DNA from 3 places in the Metabacillus sp. 22489 genome. Region 3 is predicted to be linked to each of the others. Evidence: riboswitches for the same ligand, from Rfam matches in the RefSeq annotation. Region 3 holds a riboswitch; each other region holds the start of a gene.
What was found. A riboswitch is a leader RNA that binds a small molecule or an ion and turns the genes downstream of it on or off. The one in region 3 is predicted to bind S-adenosylmethionine.
Positions count from the first base shown of each region.

Region 1: it holds a riboswitch for S-adenosylmethionine, as region 3 does, so the genes downstream of both, ACTJJ9_RS04810 (methionine ABC transporter ATP-binding protein) here and metK (methionine adenosyltransferase) in region 3, are expected to answer to the same signal.
Region 2: it holds a riboswitch for S-adenosylmethionine, as region 3 does, so the genes downstream of both, ACTJJ9_RS17435 (5-methyltetrahydropteroyltriglutamate--homocysteine S-methyltransferase) here and metK (methionine adenosyltransferase) in region 3, are expected to answer to the same signal.

Region 1 is NZ_JBQENT010000005.1:132,560-136,728, reverse strand. Features, by position in the region: gene ACTJJ9_RS04820 (MetQ/NlpA family ABC transporter substrate-binding protein) at 1-148, opposite strand, end outside; gene ACTJJ9_RS04815 (methionine ABC transporter permease) at 176-841, opposite strand; gene ACTJJ9_RS04810 (methionine ABC transporter ATP-binding protein) at 834-1,850, opposite strand; SAM riboswitch class I at 1,974-2,081, opposite strand; gene ACTJJ9_RS04805 (O-acetylhomoserine aminocarboxypropyltransferase/cysteine synthase family protein) at 2,257-3,555, opposite strand; gene ACTJJ9_RS04800 (SCP2 sterol-binding domain-containing protein) at 3,690-4,007, opposite strand.
Region 2 is NZ_JBQENT010000032.1:41,382-45,550, reverse strand. Features, by position in the region: gene ACTJJ9_RS17445 (macro domain-containing protein) at 1-692, shown strand, start outside; gene ACTJJ9_RS17440 (vWA domain-containing protein) at 770-1,420, shown strand; gene ACTJJ9_RS17435 (5-methyltetrahydropteroyltriglutamate--homocysteine S-methyltransferase) at 1,511-2,614, opposite strand; SAM riboswitch class I at 2,723-2,824, opposite strand; gene ACTJJ9_RS17430 (2OG-Fe(II) oxygenase) at 3,238-3,855, shown strand.
Region 3 is NZ_JBQENT010000063.1:9,877-14,045, reverse strand. Features, by position in the region: gene ACTJJ9_RS24050 (ABC transporter substrate-binding protein) at 1-819, opposite strand, end outside; gene ACTJJ9_RS24045 (alpha/beta hydrolase family protein) at 980-1,759, shown strand; gene ACTJJ9_RS24040 (DUF2584 domain-containing protein) at 1,831-2,073, shown strand; SAM riboswitch class I at 2,332-2,517, shown strand; gene metK (methionine adenosyltransferase) at 2,766-3,965, shown strand.

The DNA of each region.
Region 1 (4,169 bases), on a different contig from region 3:
TTTCTAGAATTTGCGCATGTGGAACAGCAGATGCACCGACAACTAGTTTGTTGGATTCTTCTTTGGAAGCTCCTTTTTCCCCATTACCGCAGGCAGCTAATACGACTAATAATAATGCTGTTAATAGAAGAGATAATTTCTTTTTCATTATTGTTTCCTCCTAAAATGTTTTTTTCTATCGTTTATCAATTATCTTAGTGAATACATCACCAATTATTTGAATGATAAATACAATGATTAAAATCAGAACAGTAGCAACAAAGGTTAATAACGTATTATTTCCTTGGAATCCTTCAAGATAAGCAAAATTCCCTAGTCCTCCTGCACCGATGACTCCTGCCATTGCGGTATAGCTAACTAACGCAATCGCTGTTACGGTTATACCCGAAATTAAGGCTGGAAGAGCTTCGGGTATTAACACCTTAAAGATAATTTCAAAATTAGATGCACCCATTGAATGAGAGGCTTCAATGACCCCTTTATCAATTTCTCTTAGAGCAATTTCTACCATTCTCGCATAGAATGGAGCAGAACCTATGATAAGTGCAGGCAATGCAGCATTCGCACCTAACATTGAGCCTACGAGTGCTTTTGTGAAAGGAATTAGTAGGACAATTAAAATAATAAATGGGATGGATCGGAATATATTAACGAATGTCGCAATAATTAAGTTAATAAAACGGTTTTCCCACATGTTACCTTTACCAGTTAAAAATAAGAGCAAGCCTAATATAAGACCTAACACAAACGTTATGAAAACAGAGATAACCGTCATGTAAAGTGTTTCGATCGTTGCAGCTAGTAAATCTTCCCACTTAAGTAATTCCAACCATTCATTCATTTTCAACCACCTCCACTCCTATTTTGTTTTCCTTAATGAAGGCTATTGCTTGATTGATAATCGCTTCTTCCCCTTGTAATTGAACGAATAATGTTCCATATGCGCCATTTTGTGTTTGTGAAATCTTCCCTTGTAAAATATTCACATTTATATCAAATTGACGGACAAGATTCGTAATAAGTGGCTGTTCTGTTGAATCCCCAATAAAAGATAGCTTAATCACTTTTCCATCTGGATAATGTTCTAATAATTGCTCAATAGTTTCCTCTGGTTCATTATCCTGGTTAAGGAACCTTTTTGTAATCGGCTGCTGCGGATTTTTAAATAGCTCGAGAACCTCTCCTTGCTCAACGATGCTACCAGCTTCAATGACAGCAACTCTATTACAAATCTTTCTTATAACATGCATTTCATGTGTAATTAAGACGATCGTCAGCCCAAGTCGTTTATTGATATCAACGAGTAAATCTAAAATAGAATCCGTTGTTTGTGGGTCTAATGCTGACGTAGCCTCATCACATAGTAATACCTTAGGATTGTTCGCTAGCGCTCTTGCAATCCCCACTCTTTGTTTTTGTCCACCACTTAGCTGAGATGGATAAGAGTCTTCACGACCTTCAAGACCAACAAGCTTAATTAATTCGTCAACACGTCTTTTTCTTTCTAGCTTTTTCACTCCAGCAATTTCTAAAGGAAATGAGATGTTTTCACGGACTGTTCTCGACCATAGTAAATTGAAGTGTTGAAAAATCATACTAATTTCTAAACGCGCTTTTCGAAGTTCTGCTCCACGGATTGAATCGATTCTCTTTCCAGCAACGGTTATATTTCCACTCGTTGGCTTCTCTAATCCATTCAATAATCGGATCAATGAACTTTTTCCAGCGCCACTATAACCGATGACACCAAAAATTTCGCCCTTTTCAATCTCTAAATTGACATTATTTACGGCCTTAACTTCACCAGATTTTGTATGATAAACCTTATTTACGTTTTCTAAAGTAATCAAGTTGTTCACCTTCTTCCAAACTTTTTCTTCCCCTGCAATATTTGATAAATCCTTATTATAGTATCCAAATAAAGCAAAAAGCCTTTCTGCATGGGAACAGAAAGGCACAGTAAATTGTCCTTTCTCCCATCTTTCAAAGCAAAAAGCTTTGCGTGAATTGGCACCATTTCAGTAAAAACTGACGGTTGCCGGGCTTCATAGGGCACTTCCCTCCACCTCTCTTGATAAGAGAACAAAATTATATTGTAAAAAATCAATTTTTCAATTACGAATAGTATGTTTGTGATTCTAACAATATTTTTTCTTTATGTCAATTGATTTTTTCTTTAACTTCAGCAAAAAAGAATGATTCAACACGTTGCCAATAATCAGCAATTTATTGTGAATCATCCTTTTATCATAAAGATTATTTACTTTTTAACCCTGTCGCTTGATAAATCGCTTGCTCCAGGTCATCGATAATATCTTCAATATGCTCTATTCCAACAGATAATCGAATTAAGTCCTCTGTCACACCAGAGCTTTTTAAATCTTCTGCACCTAATTGCTGATGAGTTGTACTCGCAGGATGGATGATTAAGCTTTTGGCATCTCCGACATTTGCAACATGTGACCATAGCTCTACATTATTAATCACCTTCGCCCCTGCCTCACGTCCACCTTTAATACCAAACACAATAACTGAGCCAGCTCCATTTGGTAAATATTTTTCTGCTAAAGCTTTTGCAGGGTGATCGTCTAATTCCGGATATAATACCCATTCAACCGCAGGGTGTTGCTGTAAATATTTCACCATTTTTCTAGTATTCGCAATATGCTCCTTCATTCGAACATGCAATGTTTCTAAACCTAGACTAAATTGAAATGAATTATAAGGACTGATTGCTGGACCTAAATCTCTTAGTAGTTGAACCCTTGCTTTAATAATAAATGCTTGTTCACCTAAAGCTTCAGCATATACTAAATCATGATAGCTTGGGTCTGGTGTTGTAAAACCAGGGAATTTAGGGCTATTCCAGTCAAATTTCCCTCCGTCAACAATAACTCCACCAAGTGTCGTCCCATTTCCTAACAACCACTTTGTTGCGGAATGAACAACGATATCAGCTCCATGCTCTATCGGTCTACATAAAAATGGTGTTGCAAACGTATTATCAACGATTAGCGGAATTCCTGCTTCATGCGCAATATTAGCAACTGCCTCAATATCTAAAATATCTAAGCTAGGATTTCCTATTGTCTCTGCGAAAATCGCCTTCGTTTTATCTGTAATTGCTACCCGGAAATTTTCCGGATTTTTCGGATCTACAAAATTCGTTTTAATCCCATACTTAGGCAATGTATTTGCGAATAAATTATATGTACCACCATATAATGTCGAAGCTGATACGATCTCATCTCCTGCACCTGCAATGTTTAAAATCGAAAGAGTAATTGCCGCCATACCACTTGAAACTGCTAAGCTGCCAATCCCTCCTTCTAATTCGGCAATTCTTTCTTCAAAAACAGTTGATGTAGGATTATGGATTCTTGTATAAATATACCCTTGTTCTTTTAAACCAAAAAGATTTGCAGCATGCTCTGTATCATTGAATACATATGCATTTGATTGATAAATTGGTACTGACCTTGCACCAGTTGTTGCATCCTTTTTTAAACCACCGTGTATCGTCACTGTTTCCGGACGATATTTTTTCTCTGTCATAAATCGTTCCTCCCCTTAGAAACTTTAAATAGTAGTCAGCTTATTAGCCTAATGTTAGAATAATCGCAATATTCGATTGATTTCGGCTATTTTAATAGTAAACGATTTCAGATGCAATATTCAATAGAAACAGTTCAACTTAATTTAATGATCGCCTCTAATCTTAGGTAGTCACGGTAGGAACCTTTCATTTGAATTTTCCCAAAGGAGATCGATTGTTTAAGGCTTACGGCATTTAGAAGAACTTCCTCAATATCGTTTATTCTTCCTTCTAAGACGAAATGAACATTTCCAATCGGTTCATAAACCTTCCTTGCTCCATTTGAAGAAAGCTCTATATAAAAACTTGTTTGTTGTACAGGCTTTATTTCAATTAGCAACGTTTTTTTCAATAAAATCGCTATTAATGATTTTGCTTTATTCACATTTGCAATAAATGTATTTGCACACATAAAAAAACCTCCCAATGCTCAATTAAGTTAATGTATAACTTCATTGAAATTTGGAAGATTCCTTTAAAAATAAGTCGACAGTTTCTGTCTGTTTTTTCATCATTTGTTGCTTTCTAAATATTTCCCGAGAAATATGTCAATATTCCGTTTGGACAAACCTAA
Region 2 (4,169 bases), on a different contig from region 3:
AATCAATTGCATTTCCATTGATTTCAACGGGGATATTTGGATATCCAAAGGAAGAAGCATTACAAATCGCTGTTTCAACGATTAGTTCATTTTTATTTGAGCATGATATGCACGTATACATTGTTGTCTTTGATAAAAATTCATTTCGTTTAAGTAAAAAGCTATTTTCTTCAATAAATGAGTATATTGATGAGCATTATGTAGATGAAGTCGAAACGATGTTTAGCCGTTCGAGAAGAGCTGTTCAGTATGCAATGAAGCCACCCGCAGAACAAAGTATTTTTAAAGAAGAAGAAATAGAAGGGGAATATGTTCATAAAGAAAATAGCTTAGTAGACTTAGTTAATACTCTTGACGAATCATTTTCCGAAAGGCTGCTTCGTTTTATAGACGAAAGAGGAATGACTGATGTTGAAACATATACTCGAGCGAACTTGAATCGACGGTTATTTTCAAAAATTCGTACGAATCCCGATTATCATCCAAAAAAGAAAACCGCGATAGCCTTTGCGATAGCTTTAAAGCTAAATATTGCTGAAACGAATGAATTATTGGCGGCAGCCGGTTATATGCTATCTCATAGCAATAAGTTTGATGTGATCGTTGAATATTTCATCCATGAAGGAAACTACAATATTCATGAATTGAATGAAGCTTTGTTTGCTTTTGACCAGCCATTGGTAGGTGGATAAAATGTCGCTTTAAAAGCGACCCATTGGTTCCACCATCTTGTTATCCTTAACGTAACATGAAATGGAGGATGACAAAAATGAAAAACAAAAAATTAGAATTAGTGTTTATTCTTGATAAAAGCGGTTCAATGGCAGGACTTGAAGCAGATACAATAGGTGGCTACAATTCAATGCTTAAAAAACAACAAAAGGAAGAAGGAGAAGCCTTTGTCACAACGGTATTATTCAACCATGACTATGAATTGCTTCATGACAGAATCAATGTCAAAGGGATTTCTCCCATTACGGAAGATGATTATCAAGTAGGGGGAACAACAGCACTTCTTGATGCGATTGGCTCGACTATCCAGAAAATTAGCAATGTCCAAAAAAGAACAAACGAGGAAAATCGTGCCGATAAAGTCCTTTTCGTCATTACTACCGATGGGATGGAAAATGCGAGTAGGGAGTATACAGCAAACAAAATCAAACAAATGGTGACACGGCAAAAGGAGCAATTTGGTTGGGAATTCATGTTTTTAGGTGCAAATATTGACTCGATTTCAACAGCAGAAAAATATGGGATTGATGAGGAATTCGCCGTTAATTACCATGCGGATAACAAGGGAACTCAATTAAATTATCAAGCGGTGAATGAGGCTGTGACGATGATGCGAAGTGGAAAGGAAATCGACAGAAGCTGGAAGGAGAAAATTGAACGGGATTTTAGCCAACGAAATAAGCGTTAATGATAATGATAAGTGACGGTTATATAGCCTTATGCTAAAAAAGAGAAAAGCTCATTGTAAACTGAGCTTTTCTCAATTTGTATCCGATTTTTACCCCCAAATTTCTTTAGAGATATCAACAATATATTTTAACTTCGCCCATTGCTCGTTCTCAGTTAAAATGTTTCCGTGGTGAGTTGAAGCAAATCCGCATTGCGGGCTGATGCATAGTTGCTCTAAAGGAACATATTTTGTTGCTTCTTCAACACGGGCTTTAATTGTTTCCTTGTCCTCTAGTTTACCGTGCTTTGAAGTGAAGAGACCGAGTACTACTTGTGGCCCACCGTTTGGAATATGTTGCAATGGCTCGAAATCACCAGAGCGATCATCATCATATTCAAGGAAAAATCCAGTTACTTGCTCTTTAGCAAATAACGTTGGGGCGATTTTCGCATAGCTTCCTTCAAATGCCCATGTTGAACGGTAGTTCCCACGGCAAAGGTGAGTCGTTACTACTAAATCTTCAGGTTTATCCTCTAAAACGCCATTTACAACACGTAACGCTAAGTCGATTAATTCCTCACGAGAATATCCACTATCATTAAATGGAATTTCTGGTGCATTAAGACCAGCTATGTACACATCATCTAGCTGTAAGTAACGGCAGCCTGCATCATAAAATGCTTTGATCGCATCACGGTACGTTTGAATAATATCCTTTGTATATTCTTCAATATCTGGATAAATGTCTGGATTGCGGATACCAGCATTAAATAATTGGTTTGGACTAGGAATTGTTTGTTTTGCAACAGCACGGTCGCCAACGATTTCTTTAAATTCTATAAATTCCTTTACATGTGGATGGTCTTGGTTAAATGAAATTTTTCCAATAACACGAACATCATATCTTTCCGTTTCCTTCCCATTGAATTTAAATCCATGGCTTGGAACATACCCTTCAACTCCATTTAAATGCTCAAGGAAATCGGTATGCCAAAATCTACGGCGGAATTCTCCATCTGTCACTGCTTTTAAACCAACTTCGATTTGCTTAACAACAATTTTTTTAATTTCTTCTGTTTCAATTTCGTGTAGGGCTTGTGCAGTAATTACTCCTTCTTGAAAATCCTTTCTCGCCTGATGGATTCTTTCTGGTCGTAACAAACTTCCAACATGATCTGCTCTAAATGGTGCTTTTACTAATGTTTTTGTCATTAATATCCTCTCCTTAACGAATCTTTGTTTTTTGTTTTTCTATCCGATAAAATCAAAAACCCCTCTTTTAAAAATAAAAGAGGGGTAGATAGAAAGTTTCATCTTCTCCTCTTATCTTCTAGCAAATTGCTACTGGAATTGGCACAGTTCTATAAATAGTCCGCTGCCGAGGTGTCAAAGGGCCAGTCCCTCTACCTCTCTTGATAAGAAAAAATATCAATATATTAAGTTATGACATTCAGAATATACTTAAAAACACTAATTGTCAATATTGAAAAAATATTCTGTACAAATAATTTTTTAATTCTATTTTCTAAATTTATTAAATAATGCTTGCTAAATATTATTGTAGCAGGGGATGAAGGGCATGCAAAAAATGAGTACATGGAGGTGAAATTAGCAATTAAATTTTTTAGTTTTCCATCAAAAAATAGTAGTAAAACAAATGAGTAAATAGTAAAATCAATTCACAGGAATTAGATATTTTTCACTTCAACACACTTGATTTTAGGAGGGGAAGAAACAACAATAAAACATCATCTTGTGATTAAACGTTTACATGCTTTCGTTATAAGAAACATTTTTTGTGAAAAATTCATTATTGAAGGTCGAGGAAGATTACGATGGAAACGAAAGAATTAGCTTTGAAAGAACAAACGATTTTTAATCACTTTGGTAATAAAATCCATATTATTGCTAGATTTGATGAACCATTAATTGTTATCTTAGGCAATTTTTTAAGTGATGATGAATGTGATGTACTAATTCAATTATCAAAGGATAGGCTGCAGCGCTCAAGAATAGGCGATTCTCGCGAAGTACATGAACTGAGAACAAGCAGCAGTATGTTCATTGAAGACGGACAACACGAAGTAATTACAAAAATTGAAAAAAGAATTTCCCAAATCATGAATATCCCAGTTGAACATGGCGAAGGAATTCAAGTGCTAAATTATAAGGTAGGTCAGGAGTTTAAAGCACATCTAGATTATTTTTCAGCAGCGGAAAACCCAAGAATAAGCACACTTGTCATGTATTTAAGTGATGTAGAGCAGGGAGGAGAAACATACTTTCCTAAGCTAAACCTATCTGTAAGTCCGCAAAAAGGGATGGCTGTTTACTTCGAATATTTTTATAATAACCAAATGCTTAATGAATCAACATTCCACGGAGGAGCACCTGTTATTGTTGGTGACAAATGGGCTGCTACACAATGGATGAGAAGGAAAGCGGTTAAATAAGAAGTGCATGTGATAATGTTAAGCTTTTTAACTCGAAAGTGACCGTTTTATTAAGTTAATTGTAAAATAGTATATTTAATGTTTAATGAAATTATTTGTCCTCATGAATGTTGAAAAAACAACGTTTGTGGGGATGTTTTTGTTTATAGGGAAATTAGTATATATCAATAAAATAAAAGTTTCGCGTTCGCAATACAAATTGACAAAAGAGATTAAAGACCTAATAATAGTTCAATAGACATTTATTAACAGTTATTAAAGGTGGAAAAAATGAGAAAAACGTTAAAATACATATCTATTTTTGTATGGGCAGT
Region 3 (4,169 bases):
AGTTTCGATAATGTCTAGCTCGGTATCCTCAAATTGTGGTGCAATCGATTTTGCGACGTCTGAAGCACTATTTTCTTGAACCCATTGCTGTGCTTTATAAATCGCTGTAGTAAATTTTTTTACAGTTTCCGCATTGTCTTTTAAGTAGCTTTCCTTGCTCATAAAGGTAGTGTATGGTACCTTCCCTGACTCTGTACCAAATGAAGCAACAATATGACCTTTTCCTTCTTTTTCAAAGATACTTGCTTGTGGTTCAAATAATTGGACGAAGTCACCTGTTCCTGATGCAAATGCAGAAGGGATATTTGCGAAATCAACATTTTGAATAAGCTCAAGATCTGATTTAGGGTCGATTTTATGCTGTTTTAGCACATACTCTCCGACCATTTGTGGCATTCCACCCTTTCGCTGACCAAGGAAGGTAGTACCCTTTAATTGCTCCCACTGAAACTCTTCAATTTTTTCCCGACTAACAAGAAATGTTCCATCTGTTTCAGTTAATTGGGCAAAATTAATAATGGGATCTGTTGAGCCTTGTGCTTCAACATAAATCGACGTTTCCGAACCAACAAGGGCAATATCGGAACCGTCAGATAGGAGGGAAGTCATTGTTTTATCTCCTCCCCATGTTGTTGTTAATTCAACATCAAGACCTTCTTCTTCAAAAAAACCTTCAGAAAGGGCAACATACAATGGGGCATAAAAAATCGAATGTGTAACCTCTGCAAGGCGAACCTTTTCTGTTTGAGATTGGTTACATGCAGTAAGCGAGAAAATCATTATAAACGAGAGGAAAAGCATACCGACCCATTTTTTCATTTTCTTGACCTCCTTATGATAAGTATCAAATAATAAAACTGAAGTGATTTAATCTAGGATAAGATAGAGTATGAAAGTTCATGTAATATAATTTATGAATAATACGAAAATGTGTGAATGCCTATAGCACAAATTTGCGTTATGAAAGAGAGAGCATAAAATGAATGGAAAAATCATTGATAAGGTAAAATTTCCGTCGCCAAATCCACGAATTGAACTATCGGTTGTTACATATTTATCAAATAACCTAAAGGTAAAAGGGTTGTTAGCTGTTCCAAAGGGGAAGGGGAAATTTGAGGCTATTTTATATTTACGAGGTGGAATAAAAAGCGTTGGCATGGTCAGAGTCGGTCGAATTATTCAATTTGCCTCAGAGGGCTTTGTCGTGATGGCACCATTTTATCGTGGAAATCAAGGTGGTGAAGGTAACGAAGATTTTGCAGGAGATGATCGCTATGATGCGATTTCGGCAATTGAACTTTTAAGAGAGCACCCAATGGTTCAACAAGAGAGAATTCACCTTTTTGGATTTTCACGTGGTGGGGTTATGGCGCTAATAGCAGGAATTATGTCCAAACATATTCGTTCTGTTGTCACCTGGGGAGGGGTCTCTGATATGGTATTAACCTATATAGAGCGTGAAGACTTACGCAGAATGATGAAAAGAGTAATCGGTGGCACACCTACAAAGTTTCCTAAACGATATAAATGGCGAACACCTCTATATGAATTGGAAAAAATGAATGCCCCTGTTTTAATTATTCATGGAGTAAAAGATAAAAATGTTTCTGTCGAGCATGCCTATAGGCTAGAAAAACGCTTGAAAGAATTAGATAAGAAGGTAGAAACTTGGTATTTTGATGAATTTACACACTATTTTCCCCCTTCAATTAATCGTGAAACACTTCATCGATTATGTTTATGGATGAAAAAGCAATAAGTTCTTTGTTCTATGTAGACAAGAATGCTATCATTTATTTATAGGTATGTAATTAAAAGGAGGTTTTCATTATGGGTATGCCCGTAGAATTTAACACGATGATCGTGACAAAAGGAAACGAAAAACGCTTGGAGGAAAATTTGTTTGTATTAACAAAAGACGGGTATCGTATTTATCCTATTGATATTCCTATTGAGGTCAGAAAAACAAAACATGGTGAAATATCAGGTGAAGCCATTGTTGAAAAATTAGAACTCCATAATAATCAGACAAATGTTACGTACCGTTTAGTAGCCTTAAATTCAACGAACTAAAATAAATACAGGGGATGATTTTTCATCCTTTTTTTGTCTTTCTAGTATAGATAAACTTTTCTTTCATGTTCAAAAGCTGATAAAAAGGCTCATAATTTCATGTATTGATGGGCATGATGAACATGTAGATAAAAGAATCTAAGCCATTAGGAATATGAATTTTATAATCATAGCAATTTCATGTTGAGATGTTCTTATTCTACTTTTATTCTTGACAGTTTGCGATCCAGTACGCTATGATATGACCTTGAACGGATTCTCTTATCCCGAGCTGGTGGAGGGACAGGCCCTATGAAACCCAGCAACCTGCTATCAATGAAAGTAGGACAGTGCAAGCTTAATCAAACTCATACAATTTTGAATGAGAAATTTGCACTTGTTACTGACACTTTCCGATGCAAAGGTGCTAACCTGAGCAAGGCGAAAGCCCTTGATCGATAAGAGCGAAAGGCGATGAACGATACAAAACCTTTCCTCACAGGGGAAAGGTTTTTTTGCTAACAGATTAATTTTACCTAAAGAACAATATGTGGTAAAGATACATAATATTTCTGTTCACAAAACATCCCAACGTGATTTCTTGTAAAAGTGTTTCATTTAAACATCCTTATCATAGGTGTTTAGGTTACTTTACTTAGGGAAGAGTTCCGGCTCAAATGATGATAACCGAATATATGAGGAGGAAGCATTAAATTATGACTAAAAAACGTCTTTTTACTTCTGAGTCAGTTACAGAAGGACACCCAGATAAGATTTGTGACCAAATTTCTGATTCAATCCTTGATGCAATTATTGAAAAGGACCCAAATGCACGTGTTGCTTGTGAAACATCAGTTACGACTGGATTAGTATTAGTTGCAGGTGAAATTACAACTAGTACTTATGTAGATATTCCTAAAATTGTTCGAGAAACGATTAAAGGAATTGGTTATACTCGTGCAAAATATGGCTTTGATGCTGAAACATGTGCTGTATTAACTTCTATTGATGAACAATCTGCAGATATTGCACTTGGGGTTGACAAAGCACTTGAGGCGCGTGAAGGTCAAATGTCAGATGAAGAAATCGAAGCTATTGGAGCTGGTGACCAAGGATTAATGTTTGGTTTTGCTTGTAATGAAACAAAGGAATTAATGCCACTACCTATTTCATTAGCTCACAAGCTTTCTCGTCGTTTAACTGAGGTTCGTAAAGAGGAGATTCTTCCATATTTACGTCCAGATGGAAAAACCCAAGTAACTGTAGAATATGATGAGAATGATAAGCCAGTTCGGATCGATACAATTGTTATATCAACACAGCATCATCCAGAAATTTCACTGGAACAAATTCAACGAAATGTTAAGGAATATGTTATCAATCCAGTAGTTCCTGCTGAATTAATTGATGAAAATACAAAGTATTTTATTAATCCAACCGGACGTTTTGTTATCGGTGGGCCACAAGGAGATGCTGGTTTAACAGGACGTAAAATCATCGTTGATACGTATGGTGGATATGCACGTCACGGTGGTGGTGCTTTCTCTGGTAAAGATGCAACAAAGGTTGACCGTTCAGCTGCTTATGCTGCTAGATATGTTGCGAAAAACATTGTCGCGTCTGGTTTAGCTGAAAAATGTGAGGTTCAATTAGCATATGCAATCGGAGTTGCTCAGCCTGTATCAATTTCAATTGATACATTTGGAACGGGGAAAGTATCTGAAGACGTATTAGTTGAAGTGGTGCGTAGTAACTTTGATTTACGCCCAGCAGGTATTATTAAAATGCTTGATTTAAGACGTCCTATTTATAAGCAAACAGCTGCATACGGTCATTTTGGTCGTCTTGATCTCGATCTTCCTTGGGAAAGAACAGATAAGGCAGAAACTTTAAAACAACAAGCGTTGCGATAATTTTCTCTAATTTAATCTCTCTAAAATTGGTAAAGGCCTGATGATAAATCCATCAGGCCTCGATTTTTTTGATAAGGATCGTAAATCCATGAAACCATATAACTCTTGTAGTAAAACGTAGCAAAAGAATAAAAATGTGAAAAAATGATGAAGAAGGAAAGAGACGGAAGCATCTATTTTAGAAACAGATTATAATTAATGGAG